Regions from separate parts of the Mitsuaria sp. MSU3D genome, predicted to be linked through region 1. Evidence: predicted binding sites of a transcription regulator. Region 1 holds the regulator's gene; the other holds the start of a gene.
The links. The regulator LexA, encoded in region 1, represses DNA repair genes until DNA is damaged. The targets are predictions, from matches to a motif close to ACTGTATNNNNATACAGT.

Region 1 (7,668 bases):
TCGCCGCGATGAAGGCGGGCCAGGAGGCGCGTGGCGAGAAGCGGCGCTACGACGGCACCTGGCGTCCGGAGCCGGGCAAGACGCTGCCCGCGATTCCCGCGGGCATCGAGCCGGTGGTGCGTTTCAAGAATCCGGTCGACGGCGACGTGACCTGGGACGACCTGGTCAAGGGACCGATCACGATCAACAACCGCGAGATCGACGACCTCATCCTGCTGCGTCCGGACGGCGTCCCGACCTACAACTTCGCGGTCGTGATCGACGACTGGGACATGAAGATCACCCATGTCTTCCGCGGCGATGAGCACATCAACAACACGCCCTGGCAGATCAACCTGTTCAACGCATTGGGCGCGGCGCTGCCGGCGTTCGGCCACATCCCGGTGATCCTGGGCGATGACGGACTGAAGCTGTCCAAGCGCCGTGGCGCGGTCAGCGTCACCGCGTATGAGGAGAACGGCTATCTGCCCGAGGCGATGCTGAACTACCTGTCGCGCCTGGGCTGGAGTCACGGCGACGACGAGCTCTACAGCGTGGCGCAACTGGTGTCATGGTTCGACGGCAGCCATCTCTCGAAGAGCCCCGCGCAATGGGATCCGGCCAAGCTGGAATGGGTCAACTCGCACTACATCAAGTTGGCCGATGACGCGCGTCTGGCGTCGCTGGTGGCGGTGCAACTTGGCAGGCGTGGCCTGGCCGCGCCGGAGCGCCTCGAAGCGATGTGCGCGCTGTTCAAGGATCGCTGCAGTACCACGGTGGCGCTGGCAGACTGGCTGGCGATGTATGTGTCGCCGGTGACGCCGAGCGAGGCGGACCGGGCCCAGCACCTGACCGATGCCGTGAAGCCGGCCGTGCTGGCGCTGGCGGACAAGCTCGACGCGCTGGCGAATTGGGACAAGGCGTCGATCAGCGCCGCGATCAAGGAAACGATCACGGCGTACGGCATCAAGATGCCGCAACTGGCGATTCCCGTGCGGGTGCTGGCCTGCGGTCGTTCGCAGACGCCGTCGGTGGATGCGGTGCTGGAACTTTTCGACAAAGAAATTTTGTTGAACCGCTTGCGTTCTGTTTAAAACTCGATCTATACTCTCGTTCTCGCTTGAACAGCGCGACGTTCGAAACGAACTTCGAAGCGGCAGACGATGAATTAAACGGGGAGCGCGAGCTCCCCGATGAAATTCAGAAAGCCGAAAAGAAGCCGGGTCGAATTCCCCGAAGGGGGTATAGCTCAGCTGGGAGAGCGCTTGCATGGCATGCAAGAGGTCAGCGGTTCGATCCCGCTTACCTCCACCAAACTTCAGTTTGCGTGGCGCGCGGTTCAAGGAAGAAGGTTCAGTCCCCTTCGTCTAGAGGCCTAGGACACCACCCTTTCACGGTGGCTACAGGGGTTCGAATCCCCTAGGGGACGCCAAGTTTCGAGCTTGGTTACTGACCAGAGATTGAACGAGAAAATCGAAAAATTCTTCGGAAATCGATTTGATCGTTGTCAAAATCAGGTACAGTAACGAAATCGACGCAGCGATGACATCAAGTGATTGATGAAATCAAAGCAAGAAGAGTTTGATGCGACAGATCGAAAGGTCTTGAGTATCTGGAGTGGTAGTTCAGTTGGTTAGAATACCGGCCTGTCACGCCGGGGGTCGCGGGTTCGAGCCCCGTCCACTCCGCCAACACAGTTGAGACTCGGGCGGCGTACCGATTCGATGCGAAAGCATTCGGGGGTATAGCTCAGCTGGGAGAGCGCTTGCATGGCATGCAAGAGGTCAGCGGTTCGATCCCGCTTACCTCCACCAGAACGCCTTCGGGTGTGACGGTTGCAAGGTACGCGCAGTTCGAGTCAAAACAAGCAGGTCCTGTCCCCTTCGTCTAGAGGCCTAGGACACCACCCTTTCACGGTGGCTACAGGGGTTCGAATCCCCTAGGGGACGCCAAGTTTGACAAGGCTTGGCTGCATCGCAGTTCTGTATGGAACTGATTGCTTGCAGCAGAATTTGTTCGCAAATGATATCGATGCACTCAATAGCGTCGTATCTGGAGTGGTAGTTCAGTTGGTTAGAATACCGGCCTGTCACGCCGGGGGTCGCGGGTTCGAGCCCCGTCCACTCCGCCAACATTAAAACCCTGTCGATGCAAATCGGCAGGGTTTTTTCTTTGGTCGTCGCTTTTGTTCTTCAATCAGATATCCGGATACTCGCGCTTGCGCTGCGCCGTATAACTCCACCAATCACGGGGAGGGCCGCCGTTCATGAAATCGACGGCGGCCATATAAGTATCCAGGACGCACGGGTCATGCCGCTGACCGGTGAGTTTGCAAATCCGCTGATACAGCGCGAAGGCATCGGCGCCCACGAGATCCATCGGCTGATGAATCCCCATCAACTCGAAATCCCGCACCATCGCCGGTCCGATGTTGGGAATCTGCCGCAGAGACGCGCATTCGGCGGCCGAGGCTGCTTTGCTGTGCGTCTTTCGCGCGCTCATGAGGGGGATGGCGGCGCTCAGTGAAAGCCGCCGGAACGGATCAGACCGACTGCCAGGCCTTCGATCGCAAACTCCTCATCGGGGGTGACCTCGATCGGTTGGAAGTCCGGGTTCTCCGGCAGCAGGCGAATGCCGTCGGCATGGCGCTGGAAGCGCTTCACGGTGACCTCTTCACCGATGCGCGCCACGACGACCTGGCCATTGCGCGCCTCGCTGATCTTCTGAACGGCGAGCAGGTCGCCGTCCATGATGCCGATGTCCTTCATGCTCATGCCTTTGACGCGGAGCAGGAAGTCGGGCGCCTTCGAGAACATCGAGGGGTCGACGCTATAGTGCTGCTCGACATGTTCCTCGGCGAGGATCGGCGCGCCGGCAGCGACGCGGCCCACGAGCGGCAGCGTCAACTGTGCGAGGCTCGCCAGCGGCAGCGCGAACTGGCTGTGCTCCCGGGCGCGATTGACCTGACGCAAGGCGGTCGACGGCAGGCGGATCCCACGTGCGGTACCGCCGACCAACTCGATGACGCCTTTTCGCGCCAGAGCCTGCAGGTGTTCCTCGGCCGCATTCGCGGACTTGAATCCCAGTTGCTGCGCGATCTCCGCGCGGGTGGGCGGCGAGCCGGTGCTCTCGATGCTGTCGCGGACCAGATCGAAGATCTGCTGTTGCCGGGCAGTGAGTTTGGGCGGTGTATCCACGAGCAAGCCTTTTTTCCATTGAGGACCGGATGTCGAGAACGCGGCGACCCTGATGGTTCAAAAGCCGCCTGAGAATTCATCCAGCATCTGGATTTTTATACAGGAGACGAGAAATTGCAAAGTGTGGCCCAGACCCTCGTGATCATCGGCACCGGCGGGACCATCGCCGGGACCTCCGGCAGCGCGACGGACAACGTCGGCTACAAGGCCGGCTCGCTGTCGGTCGAGTCGCTGGTGAGCGCGGTACCGGCGTTGGCGTCGAAGGCGCTTGAGGCTGAGCAGCTGGCTCAGCTCGACAGCAAGGACATGGATCACGCGACCTGGGCGCGACTCGCTCGTCGGGTGCGGGAGCATCTGGATCGCCCCGAGGTCCGCGGCATCGTGATCACGCATGGCACCGACACGCTCGAGGAGACTGCTTACCTGCTGCAGCGCGTGCTCGCGCCGGAGAAGCCGGTGGTCCTGACGGCCGCGATGCGCCCCGCGACGGCCATCCAGGCGGATGGTCCGCAGAACCTGCTGGATGCGGTGGCTGTTGCCGAAGCCGAAGGCGTGCGCGGCGTCGTCGCGGTCGTGGCGGGTCAGGTGTGGTCCGGCCTGGAACTGCGCAAGACGCACAGCTATCGCCTGAACGCCTTCGAGGCGGGGCCCGACGCTGGTCCACTGGCCGTGGTGGAGGAGGGTGCGCTGCGCCGCTTCCGCGACTGGCCGCAAGGCGAGGCGTTGGGTGTGGGTCTGCTTCCCGAAGACGCGTCGCGGTGGCCTTGGGTCGAGGTGCTCGGCAGCCACGCCGGCTCGGAAGCGCGTTCGCTCGACGCGTGGCGTGCGGCGGGGCTCCAGGGGCTGGTGCTGGCCTGCACCGGGAATGGCACGCTGAATCGTGCGCTCGACGTGCCAGTGCAGGCGCTGAAGGACGCCGGTATCCCGGTCTGGCGAACGACGCGCTGCGCGCAGGGGCGCATCGTCGGCGCGTCCGACGAGCCCGCGGCCGCGCTGTCGCCCTGGGCGGCGCGCATCGAATTGATGCTCACGCTGCTGCGCTCCCGCTGATCTCACCGCGCCAACGAACGCGCGCGCAAGCATGCGCCAACGAAAAAGCGCCGGCATTGCCGGCGCTTTTTTTCCATCGAGAGTCCGGAACGAGCCGGACCCGGATGATCAGACGATCGTCAGCGTGACGTCGATGTTGCCGCGCGTGGCGTTCGAGTACGGGCAGACCTCATGGGCTTCGGCGACCAGCTTCTCCAGCGCGGCGCGGTCCATGCCCGGCACGGAGATCTTCATCGACACGGCGATGCCGAAGGCGCCCGGCTTGTTGGCGTGGGGGCCGATGCCGACTTCGCTGGTGATCGAGACTTCGGCCGGCAGCGCGACCTTGTTGCGACCCGAGACGGCCTTCATCGCGCCGATGAAGCAGGCCGAGTAGCCCGCCGCGAACAGCTGTTCCGGGTTGGTGCCGGGGCCGCCGCCGCCGCCGAGTTCCTTCGGCGTGGACAGATCGACCTTCAGCGCGCCGTCGGACGATTGCGCGGTGCCTTGACGGCCGCCGGTGGCGGTGGCGGTGGCGGTGTAGAGGGCTTTTTCGATGGCCATGTGAGGCTCCTTGGTGGTGATGGGTGAGGGGTGAAAGGACAACTCGGGGTCAGGTCTCGCCATCCTCGTCGACAGTGACGGGATCAGCGGGATCGCGTGCCAGATGGGTCAGTACATTGGCTCGCAATTCATGCAGGCGTCTTGTCAGCGACTCCAGTTCGGCGGGACCGCAGGCGCTGGCGCAGGCCAGTTGTTCGGGGATGGAGACGGCTTGCTCGCGCAGTGCGCGGCCGGCGGGCGTCAGGTGGATCTCGACGCGGCGCTCATCGGCCATGGCGCGGCGGCGTTCGATGAGGCCGTTCGATTCCAGGCGTTTCAGCAGCGGCGTCAGCGTGCCGGAGTCCAGGTTCAAGCGTTGCCCCAGATCGGAGACGCTCGGGCCGTCGGTCTCCCACAGCACCAGCATCGCCAGGTATTGCGGATAGGTCAGGCCCAGGGGAGCCAGCAGCGGCTTGTAGAGCTTCGTCATCGCCAGCGAGGTCGAATAGAGCGCGAAGCACAGCTGAACATCCAGCTTCAGCCAGTCCGTGCCCGCGGGCACCGGCTGGGCGCGGGTCGCGGCCGGGGCGGCGGCGATCTGCGGGTTGAAGCACTTTGTGTTCGGCATGAGCTGAACTATAGCGAGCAATTAAATTGCACGCAATTGAAATGGTCTTTGAAGGCGGTTGACGGGAACTATCGGCGGCGGCGGCGCGAAGTTCCAGAAAGAAAAACGCCCCGGGGACAAGGGTCCACCAGGGCGTCGCTGTGGAGCGGGACGGGCTCAGCCCGTCGCCTGGATCGCGTCCACCTGCTCGCTGAGCTCCAGCCACCGCAGTTCCGCGGCCTCGATCTCGTCGCCGATGGCCTTCAGGCGCTTGCCGGCGTCCGCGATCTGCGCGGGCGTCTGGCCCGCGCCCGACAGCTGCGCTTCCAGCGCGGCGCGTTCGTCCGCCCACGCCTTCATGCGGGCGTCGATCTGCTCCATCTCCTTGCGCAGCGGGCGCGTCTGCTCGGACAGCTTCTGACGGGCCTGGCCGCTGAGCTTGCGGTCCTCGCGCTTGACGGGGGCGGGCGGCGTCACTGGCACGGCGGCCACGGGCGCCGCTGCCACGGCCACAGGGGCCGGCGCAGGGGCGGCGGCCGCGCTGCTGGCGCGCGCGCTGCGCAGGGCCTGCTTGGCCTCTTCCTTGGCGAGTTTCGCGGCCTCCTTGGACCGATCCAGCAGCCAGCGCTGGTAATCGTCCAGGTCGCCGTCGAAGGGCGAGAGCTTGCCGTCGGCCACCAGCCAGAACTCGTCGCAGACCTCGCGCAGCAGCGCGCGGTCATGGCTGACCAGCATGACGGTGCCCTCGAACTCGTTGAGCGCCATCGACAGCGCCTCGCGCGTCTGCAGGTCCAGGTGGTTGGTCGGTTCGTCCAGCAGCAGCAGGTTGGGGCGCTGCCAGACCAGCATCGCCAGCACCAGCCGCGCCTTCTCGCCGCCCGACAGGCTGCCCACGTCCTGGTTCACCATGTCGCCGACGAAGCGGAACTGGCCGAGGAAGTCGCGCAGCTCCTGCTCGCGGGCGTTCGGGCTGACCTCCTTGGCCAGCCGGATCATGTGCATCAGCGGGCCTTCATCAGGCCGCAGCACGTCCATCTCCTGCTGCGCGAAGTAGCCGATCGACAGGCCCTTGCCCTCGGTGATCGTGCCGCCCATCGCGCGCTGCATGCGGGCGACCGTCTTCACGAAGGTCGACTTGCCCTGGCCGTTCGCGCCGAGGATGCCGAAGCGCTGGCCGGCCAGCACCGAGCGGTCGATGCCGCGCACGATGACCTTCTCGCCCTCGTCCGTGTCGTAGCCGACGGACACGGTGTCGAACATCAGCATCGGATTGGGCAGGTTCAGCGGCTCGCGGAACTCGAAGCTGAAGTCCGACGCCGTCAGCACCGGCGCGAGGCGCTCCATGCGCTCCAGCGCCTTCACGCGGCTCTGCGCCTGCTTGGCCTTGCTGGCCTTGGCCTTGAAGCGGTCGATGAACTTCTGCAGATGCGCCATGCGCTCCTGCTGCTTGCTGAAGGCCTGCTGCTGCTGGAGCATGCGCTCGGCGCGCATCGACTCGAACGCGGTGTAGTTGCCGCCGTAGCGGTACAGCTTTGCATCGTCCAGATGCAGCGTGACCTTGGTGATCGCGTCCAGGAATTCGCGGTCATGGCTGATGATGATCATCGTGCCTTCATAGCGCTGCAGCCACGCTTCCAGCCAGACCAGGGCGTCCAGGTCCAAGTGGTTCGTGGGCTCGTCCAGCAGCATCAGGTCGGACGGGCACATCAGCGCGCGCGCCAGCTGCAGCCGCATGCGCCAGCCGCCGGAGAAGCTGTTGACCGGCGCATCGACCTGCGCGCCCTTGAAGCCCAGGCCCATCATCAGCGCCTGCGCGCGGGCGGGGGCGTCGAGGCTGCCGGCGTCCATCAGCTGCGCGTAGGCATCGGCGATGGCGTGACCGTCGTCGGCGGCTTCGGCCTCGGCCAGGGCCTGGCGCGCGGCCATCAGGCGGACGTCCCCTTCCAGCACGAACTCGGTGGCCGGCATGTCGGTCTCGGGCATGTGCTGCGCCACTTCGGCGAGCGCCCAGTGGCGCGGGATCTCCACGTCGCCCTTGTCGCTGTGCAGGCGGTCGGTCAGCAGCGAGAACAGGCTGGACTTGCCCGCGCCGTTGCGGCCGACGAGGCCGACCTTCTCGCCGGGTTGCAGCACGACGCTCGCGTCATCGAGAACGACCTTGGTGCCGCGGCGCAGCACGATGTTGCGCAGCGTGATCATGGGGAAACTCCTTGTTCGTCGTCATCGCCGAAGCCCGCGGCGACCAGCGCCTCGCGGGTCAGCAGCAGGACCTGGTCTTCGCCGGCGGAGGTCTCCAGCCAGGCGGATTCAAGT
Region 2 (7,668 bases), 3.2 Mb from region 1:
AGCAGTAGTGCTCAGCGTCTGGCGTAGGGATCGGCGAAGCCGAGGCCGAGCATCACCTCGGTCTCGCGTGCTTCCATGAACTCGGCCTCGTCGTCTTCTTCGTGGTCGTAGCCTTGCGCGTGCAGCGTGCCGTGGACCAGCATGTGCGCGTAGTGCGCCGCGAGGTCCAGCCCCATCTCCTTCGCCTCGCGCTCGACCACCTCGGCGCAGATCACAAGGTCCGCGGCGACAACGGGCTCGTGCGTGTAGTCGAAGGTCAGCACGTTGGTCGCGTAGTCCTTCGAGCGGTACTCGCGGTTGAGCGACTGCCCTTCCTCCGCGTCGACGATGCGGACAGTGATCTCGCCCGGCAGTTCCAGCGCGGCGCGCATCCAGCGGATCACCTTGTGCCGCGGCAGCAGCGCCTTGTGGCGCGGGTCCGCGAACTGCAGCGACAGGCTCAATTCTGGGCGGCTCATCGCGCGGCTCCCTTTCGCGCGGACTTGCCGGCAGACTTGGCCGCCGCCTGCTTCGCAGCGGGCTTCTTGACGGCCACCTTTTTCGCGGCCACCTTCTTCGCGACAGTCTTCGTCGCGACGGGCTTCGTCGCCGAGCTCTTCGCCGCCGGCCTGGACGCGGGCTTCCTGGTGGGCGCCTTCTTCACCGGTGCGGGCGGCGGCGGCGGCGGTGCCGATGGCACCTCATCGAATCGAATCGCCGCCTCGCGCATGCGCAATGCCCTCAGACGACGCTCTTCACGCTCTTCCGCGAACTGCGCACGATGCTCTTCCTGGGCGCGCGCTTCCTCGCGCGCCAGCACTTCCGCCTGGTCCTCGTAAGCCTGCACGATGCGCGCGACCAGCGGATGACGCACGACGTCCGCGCGCGTGAAGCGCGTGATCGCAATGCCCTCGACACCGTCCAGCACCTGCTCCGCGTCGACCAGCCCGCTGTGCATGCCGCGCGGCAGGTCGATCTGGCTCGTGTCGCCGGTCACCACGCACTTGCTGCCGAAGCCGATGCGCGTCAGGAACATCTTCATCTGCTCGGGCGTCGTGTTCTGCGCTTCGTCGAGGATGACGAACGCATGATTCAGCGTGCGCCCCCGCATGAAGGCGAGCGGGGCGATTTCCAGCTGACCCTTCTCGAACGCCTTGGTCACGCGATCGAAGCCCATCAGGTCGTAGAGCGCGTCGTAGAGCGGGCGCAGGTAGGGATCGACCTTCTGCGTCAGATCGCCGGGCAGGAAGCCGAGGCGCTCACCCGCCTCGACGGCCGGGCGCGTCAGGATGATGCGCTGCACGGTCGAGCGCTCCAGCGCGTCCACCGCGCAGGCCACCGCGAGGAAGGTCTTGCCCGTGCCTGCGGGGCCGATACCGAAGCTGATGTCGTGCGACAGGATGCTGCGCAGGTAGAGATGCTGATTGCCCGTGCGACCGGCCAGGTCGGCGCGGCGCGTGCGCAGCACGATGTTGTCGCCGTCCGCGTCCTCGCCGTTGGCGAGCTTCGTCGGCGCGGCCACGTCATTGGCGGCCTCGACGATCGCCAGACGCAGGCTCTCGCCGGGAATGGCCCGGTCGGCCCGCGCGTACAGCGACTCCAGCAAGGCGAGCGTGCGCTGCGCCGGAGCGCGGTCGCCCTCGATGTTGAAGTGCTCGGCGCGATGGGTGATGCGCACGGTCAGCGCCGCCTCGATCTGGCGGAGATGCTCGTCCAGCGGGCCGCACAGGTGCGACAGACGCCGGTTGTCGGCGGGGGTGAAAGCGTGGCGCAGGTTCAAGGCGGAGGAGGCTCCGTATTCAGGGGGGTTGAGGGCGGTATTGTCGCGCGCCAGTGCGCCGCGCGCTTGCTGCGCCTGCACAATCGCCCCCCATGCACCGGATCACGGAACAACAAGGAGACGCCGGCCACTGCGATGCCGTGCCGGCACAGGGAGGATCCAGACCTGCGGCGTTCGGCGCCGCGGCCGCGCTGACATTGGCCGTGCCGGTCTGTCTCGCCCAGGTCGCGGGCGCGGCGGTCGCCGGTGCCGACGGCGTCGCCACCGATTCCTTCGCGACGCTATGGACGCGTCTGGCGCCGCAGCTCGCCTATGGTCTGCAGTCCGCGCTGGTGTTGATGGCCTTCGTGCTGGGATTGCTGATCTGGCAACGCCGCGCCCAACGTCACATCAGCTGGCTGCTCGTGCTGATGCCGGGATGGGTCGTCACGGTTGGCCTCGCGCCCCTGTCGTCATGGCGCACGGGGATCGCGGTGATCCTGGCGCCGTGGCTGCTGTGGTGCGCCATCCATTACCTGATGCGGCGGATGCGACGACGCGATCGCCGCATGCATCGCGCGCTGCTGGCCCAGGCGCTGCTCTTTCCTGCCGCGTTGCTGCTGCCGGTGCCGGCAACACGGATCGCCTCCTTCGCGCTCTGGTGGTTGGGCGCCCAGTTGCTGGTCGCGATGGGTTGGCATCTCTGGCATCTGTGGCAGGACATGTTCCTCCCGACGCTGGAGGAGCGATACCCGCAGTCCGACTTCATCCTCAGCTGCGTGCTGATCGGCTTCGGCGCGCTCGCGGTGCTGGCCGCTTGGACGCTGCCGGGCAGCGGTCTGGCGGGCATCCTCGGGCCACTGTGCCTGCTGGGACTCGGCCTGCATCGCGTGCGCGAGTTCGCCCGCGCGCTCACGCAGTCCGAGCTCGCCGTCCTGCAAGGCGAGTTGCGTCTGCAGGAGCGCATCGCCGAGCTGGAGCGCCATTTCGATCAGGTCGCGGAAACCAAGCTGGAGCAGGTCACCGAACGCGAGCGCAAGCGCATCGCCGCCGACCTGCACGACGACCTGGGTGCCAAGCTGCTGACCATCGTCCACACCAGCGAGTCGGACCGGATCTCCACGCTCGCGCGCGAGGCGCTCGAGGAGATGCGGCTGTCGGTGCGTGGCCTGACCGGCAAGCCCGTGCAACTGCTGGACGCGCTGGGGGACTGGCGCGCGGAGGTGGTCTCGCGACTGGCACAGGCCAACATCCTGGCCGAGTGGAAATCGCCCGCCGAGGACATCGAGCACACCTTCCCCGCCCGCGCCTACGTGCAGACGACGCGCATCCTGCGCGAATCGGTGAGCAACATCATCAAGCACAGCGGCGCCACGCATTGCGTGATCAGCTGCTCGGCGCAGGACGGCTACTTCTCCGTGGTGATCCAGGACAACGGCCAGGGCATCCCGCTGGAGCTCGAAGGTCGCCTGGACAAGGGACACGGCATGGCCAGCATGAAGGCGCGCGCCAAGCAGATGCATGGTCAGTGCCTGGTCGAATCCGGCCCCGGTTGGGGCACCGTCATCCGGCTGACGATCCCGCTCTGATCGCATGCCAGCGTGATCCATTGCCGCCGGCGCCACAGTCCGGCGTTGATCAGGATGGTCAGTCCCTCCAGAAAGCCGTACCGTTGCAGGAAGTCAGCGAGCACTCCGCCCGCACGACAATCCTGAGCAAGAATCCGCGCCATGAACCACATCCTGCTCCTCGAAGACATTCCCGAAATCCGCGCCTGGCTCAAGGTCCTGGTCAAACAGGTCTTCGCCAACGCGGTCGTCACCGAGTGCTCGCGGGTGCAGGACGCATTGCAGCAGGTCAACTCGCAGCGCTTCACGCTGGCCCTGCTGGACCTGGGCCTGCCGGACGGTTCCGGGGTCGACGTGATCTCCGCGCTGCGAGAGAAACAGCCTGAAGTCCAGTCGGTGATCGTCACCATCCACGACGACGACGAGCATCTCTTCCCTGCCCTGCAGGCCGGTGCCTTCGGCTACCTGCTCAAGGAGCAATCGCGCGAGCTGCTGGTCGAGCAGCTCCAGCGCATCAGCCAGGGAGAGCCGCCGCTGTCCCCGTCGATCGCGCGCAAGGTCATCGCCTACTTCACGTCGCAACGCCGGCCGCAGGCCGCGCAGGTGCTGCACGAGGTCTCGCTGACGGACCGCGAGACGGAAGTGCTGCTTCGCGTCGCCAAGGGCTTCACGCTGCCGGAGATCGGCGTGCAGTTGGGGCTGTCGCGCCACACGATCGCCGACTATGTGAAGCAGATCTACCGCAAGCTCAATGTGAGCTCGCGCGCCGAAGCGGCGCTGGAAGCACAACGCCTGGGGCTTTTCGGGCGCAACTGAGCGCTTCGCGCGCCGGATCTCGAGGCGTGGCCGCACGCCTCGGGAAAATACTGGACAAACATCCAGCAAATCACCGTCGAATCGCCGCTGAACGCGGATAATCCGCGCCCATGATCGGCAAGCTCACCGGCGTCATTGCGGAAAAATCGCCCCCGCAGGTCCTCATCGACGTGCAAGGCGTCGGCTACGAAGTCGATGTGCCGATGAGCACCTTCTTCAATCTGCCGGGCCTGGGCGAGCGCGCCACACTGCTGACGCACCTGAGCATCCGCGAGGATGCCCACGTCCTCTTCGGCTTCCTCACAGCCGAAGAGCGCAGCACCTTCCGTCTGCTGATCAAGATCAGCGGCGTCGGCCCCAAGATGGCCTTGTCGCTGCTGTCCGGCATGTCGGTCGGCGACCTGGCGCAGGCCGTATCCAGGCAGGAGGCTGGCCGTCTCGTGAAGGTCCCGGGCATCGGGAAGAAGACGGCCGAACGGCTGCTGCTGGAGCTCAAGGGCAAGCTGAGCCCCGACCTGTCGCTGCCGGTGTCCGTGGCCAACGACGCGCAGGCCGACATCCTCCAGGCGCTGGTCGCGCTGGGTTACAGCGAGAAGGAAGCCGGTACGGCGCTGAAGACGCTGCCGGGGGACATTGGCGTCAGCGAAGGCATCAAGCTGGCGATGAAGCACCTGTCATGAATCCGCGCGCGCGGCGTACCCTCCCACCATGAGCATCCAGACCGACGACTTCACGCCCGCGCCGCAGCAGGCCCGCCTGATCAGCGCACAACCGGCGTCGCCGAACGAGGACGCGATCGAACGCGCACTGCGCCCCAAGCTGCTCGACGAGTACGTCGGCCAAGCCAAGGCGCGGGAGCAGCTGGAGATCTTTATCGGCGCCGCGAAAAAGCGACGCGAGGCGCTCGATCACGTGCTGCTTTTCGGACCGCCGGGATTGGGCAAGACGACGCTGAGTCACATCGTGGCCGCGGAGCTGGGCGTCAACCTGCGCCAGACCAGCGGGCCGGTCCTCGAAAAGCCCAAGGACCTCGCCGCCATCCTGACCAACCTCGAGCGCAACGACGTGCTGTTCATCGACGAGATCCACCGGCTTTCGCCGGTCGTCGAGGAAATCCTCTATCCGGCGCTCGAGGACTACCAGATCGACATCATGATCGGCGAAGGCCCGGCAGCGCGTTCGATCAAGCTTGACCTGCAGCCGTTCACGCTGATCGGCGCGACCACGCGCGCCGGCATGCTGACCAACCCACTGCGCGATCGCTTCGGCATCGTCGCCCGGCTGGAGTTCTACACGGCCGATGAACTGCAGCGCATCGTGACGCGGTCCGCGTCGCTGCTCGGCGCACCGATCGAGCCGGCAGGCGCGCTCGAGGTTGCGCGGCGTTCGCGCGGCACGCCGCGGATCGCCAACCGGTTGCTGCGTCGCGTCCGCGATTACGCCGACGTCAAGGCCGATGGCACCATCACCCGCACGATCGCGGAAAAGGCGTTGGCGATGCTGGACGTCGATCCGCTGGGCTTCGATCTGATGGACCGCAAGTTGCTTGAGGCGGTGGTGCACCGCTTCGACGGCGGGCCGGTGGGGCTGGACAACGTCGCTGCGGCGATCGGCGAAGAGCCCGGCACCATCGAGGACGTCATCGAGCCTTATCTGATCCAGCAGGGCTTTCTCCAGCGCACCCCCCGCGGGCGGATCGCAACGCTGGCGGCGTATCGCCACCTCGGAGTCGCTCCGCCGAAACAGGCGGGGCAGTTGTTCGAGCTTGAATGAGCGCCGGCTGAGCCTGCAAGACAACAGGTGCACCGACGCTGCAATGAAAAAGGCGCTCCGAGGAGCGCCTTTCTGCTTCGTGATCCGGAGATCAGAAGTTGTGACGAACACCCAGGGCGAACGAGTTCAGATCGTCGCGCTTGTTCGCAGTGGTGGCGTCCACGGCGGTGTAGAAAGCGTAGACCTTGGTGCGCTTGCTCAGGTTGTAGTTGTAGGCCAGCGTGTATTGCTTGCCACCGTTGCGACCGCTGTTGAACGAGTACGCGCCCGCCTTGGTACCACCGACGTTCAGGTGGAATTCCGATTGGCCCAGCGTGTACATCACGGCGGCGCGGCCGATCCAACGGCTGTCCTTGCCACCGGCAACCAGTGCGGTGCCCGACTCTTCGCGCTGCGCGTAGCCGCCGAAGGTGAAGGCGCCCAGTTCATACAGGCCGCGGATCGCGTACTGCTTGGCGCTGCCTTGCTTGCTGTAACCAGCACCCAGGTGCACCGGGCCTTGGTCGTAGTTCAGGGCGACGTCGTAACCACGCGGGTCGACGCCTTCACCGGCGTGCAGCGTGAACTCGCCGTTGAAGCCGCTGATGTTCGGCGTGAAGTAGCCGACCTTGTTGGTCTGCGTGAAGCCGGCACCCGAGTACAGCTTGTCTTCCGACGTGCCGGTGTCGTGGTTGTGCATCGACACGTAGTCCGCGGTGGCGTAGTACGAACCCGGCGTCCAGCGGCCCAGACGGATCGCGCCGAAATCGCCGGCCAGTTGCACGCTGGCTTCACGGTTCCAGAACGCCGAGCTGGTCTGGCGACCGTCGTCCGAGTTCAGACCGTGTTCCAGCGCGAAGCTGGCCTTCAGGCCGCTGCCCAGATCTTCCGTGCCCTTGAAGCCCAGGCGGGAGTTGTTGTTGATCACCGAGGCGACGCGGTCGTTGTTGCCGGTCTTGATGCTTTCCACCGAGGTGTTGATACGACCCCAGAGCGTGACGGAGCTCTGCGCGAACACGGGAGCGGAAAGAGCCGCGATGGCCGCAGCGAATGCAATCTTTTTCATACCCACCTTCATCCAGTTGGAGGTTTCAGCCGGTCTGGCTCAATGGCTTTACTGCAAGGTGTGCGGAGTATAGAAGTGCGTTGCACGCACCCATAACGCCCGACGCAAAATTGCAACAGTTCCCCGTTAGGGGTGAACGAGGGGGTCGGCGGGTGATAGCAGACGCGCGGTCAGCACCTGTCCCGCCAGAAGTCCGGCGAGGACGGCGATCTGCTCGATCGGACCGAGTCGATGGGCGTTCCAGAGGAACAGCGCGACGGCGACGAGCAGCAGCAGGAACATCGCTCCCGCTGCCCAGGCGTGCGAGGACGCGACTTTCGGGTCGAACAGCGGCCTGGTGTGCGGGTCATATCCGGGCGCTATGCGGGCGCCGACACCGGGCTCCCAGTGCGCCGGCTCCCACCAGAGGCGCAACTTGTCCCGCCAGCGCGTCGTGCGTCGCGTCTTGGTCAGCAACTTGGCATAGACCTGGACATTGGCGGTCCAGGGGCTCCAGCTCTTCAGCGCATCCCGGGTGCCGTAGACGCAGGGCTCGCGATCCAGTTCCTCCTGGAAACTGCCGAACATCCGGTCCCAGATGATGAGGATTCCGCCGTAGTTGCGATCAAGATAGGGATCGTTGACGGCATGATGCACGCGGTGATTGGACGGCGAGCAGAACCAGCGGTCGAACCAGCCGAGCTTGCCGATCTGCTGCGTGTGCACCCAGAACTGGTACAGCAAGTCGA

Region 2: the regulator LexA is predicted to act here: its motif matches at 4,172-4,189, upstream of ruvA (Holliday junction branch migration protein RuvA).

What each region holds. Positions count from the first base shown of each region.
Region 1 covers NZ_CP200314.1:1,242,909-1,250,576, forward strand. Annotated here, with positions in the region: gene gltX (glutamate--tRNA ligase) at 1-1,073, shown strand, start outside; tRNA gene AC1VNM_RS05700 (tRNA-Ala) at 1,218-1,293, shown strand; tRNA gene AC1VNM_RS05705 (tRNA-Glu) at 1,336-1,411, shown strand; tRNA gene AC1VNM_RS05710 (tRNA-Asp) at 1,594-1,670, shown strand; tRNA gene AC1VNM_RS05715 (tRNA-Ala) at 1,718-1,793, shown strand; tRNA gene AC1VNM_RS05720 (tRNA-Glu) at 1,856-1,931, shown strand; tRNA gene AC1VNM_RS05725 (tRNA-Asp) at 2,034-2,110, shown strand; gene AC1VNM_RS05730 (helix-hairpin-helix domain-containing protein) at 2,176-2,481, opposite strand; gene lexA (transcriptional repressor LexA) at 2,499-3,176, opposite strand; gene AC1VNM_RS05740 (asparaginase) at 3,300-4,226, shown strand; gene AC1VNM_RS05745 (organic hydroperoxide resistance protein) at 4,335-4,769, opposite strand; gene AC1VNM_RS05750 (MarR family winged helix-turn-helix transcriptional regulator) at 4,819-5,376, opposite strand; gene AC1VNM_RS05755 (ATP-binding cassette domain-containing protein) at 5,533-7,554, opposite strand; gene prmB (50S ribosomal protein L3 N(5)-glutamine methyltransferase) at 7,551-7,668, opposite strand, start outside.
Region 2 covers NZ_CP200314.1:4,449,549-4,457,216, forward strand. Annotated here, with positions in the region: gene AC1VNM_RS19550 (magnesium transporter CorA family protein) at 1-8, shown strand, start outside; gene ybeY (rRNA maturation RNase YbeY) at 12-458, opposite strand; partial or broken gene AC1VNM_RS19560 (PhoH family protein) at 806-1,759, opposite strand; gene AC1VNM_RS19565 (sensor histidine kinase) at 1,852-3,327, shown strand; gene AC1VNM_RS19570 (response regulator) at 3,469-4,122, shown strand; gene ruvA (Holliday junction branch migration protein RuvA) at 4,233-4,802, shown strand; gene ruvB (Holliday junction branch migration DNA helicase RuvB) at 4,831-5,895, shown strand; gene AC1VNM_RS19585 (porin) at 5,987-6,940, opposite strand; gene AC1VNM_RS19590 (sterol desaturase family protein) at 7,067-7,668, opposite strand, start outside.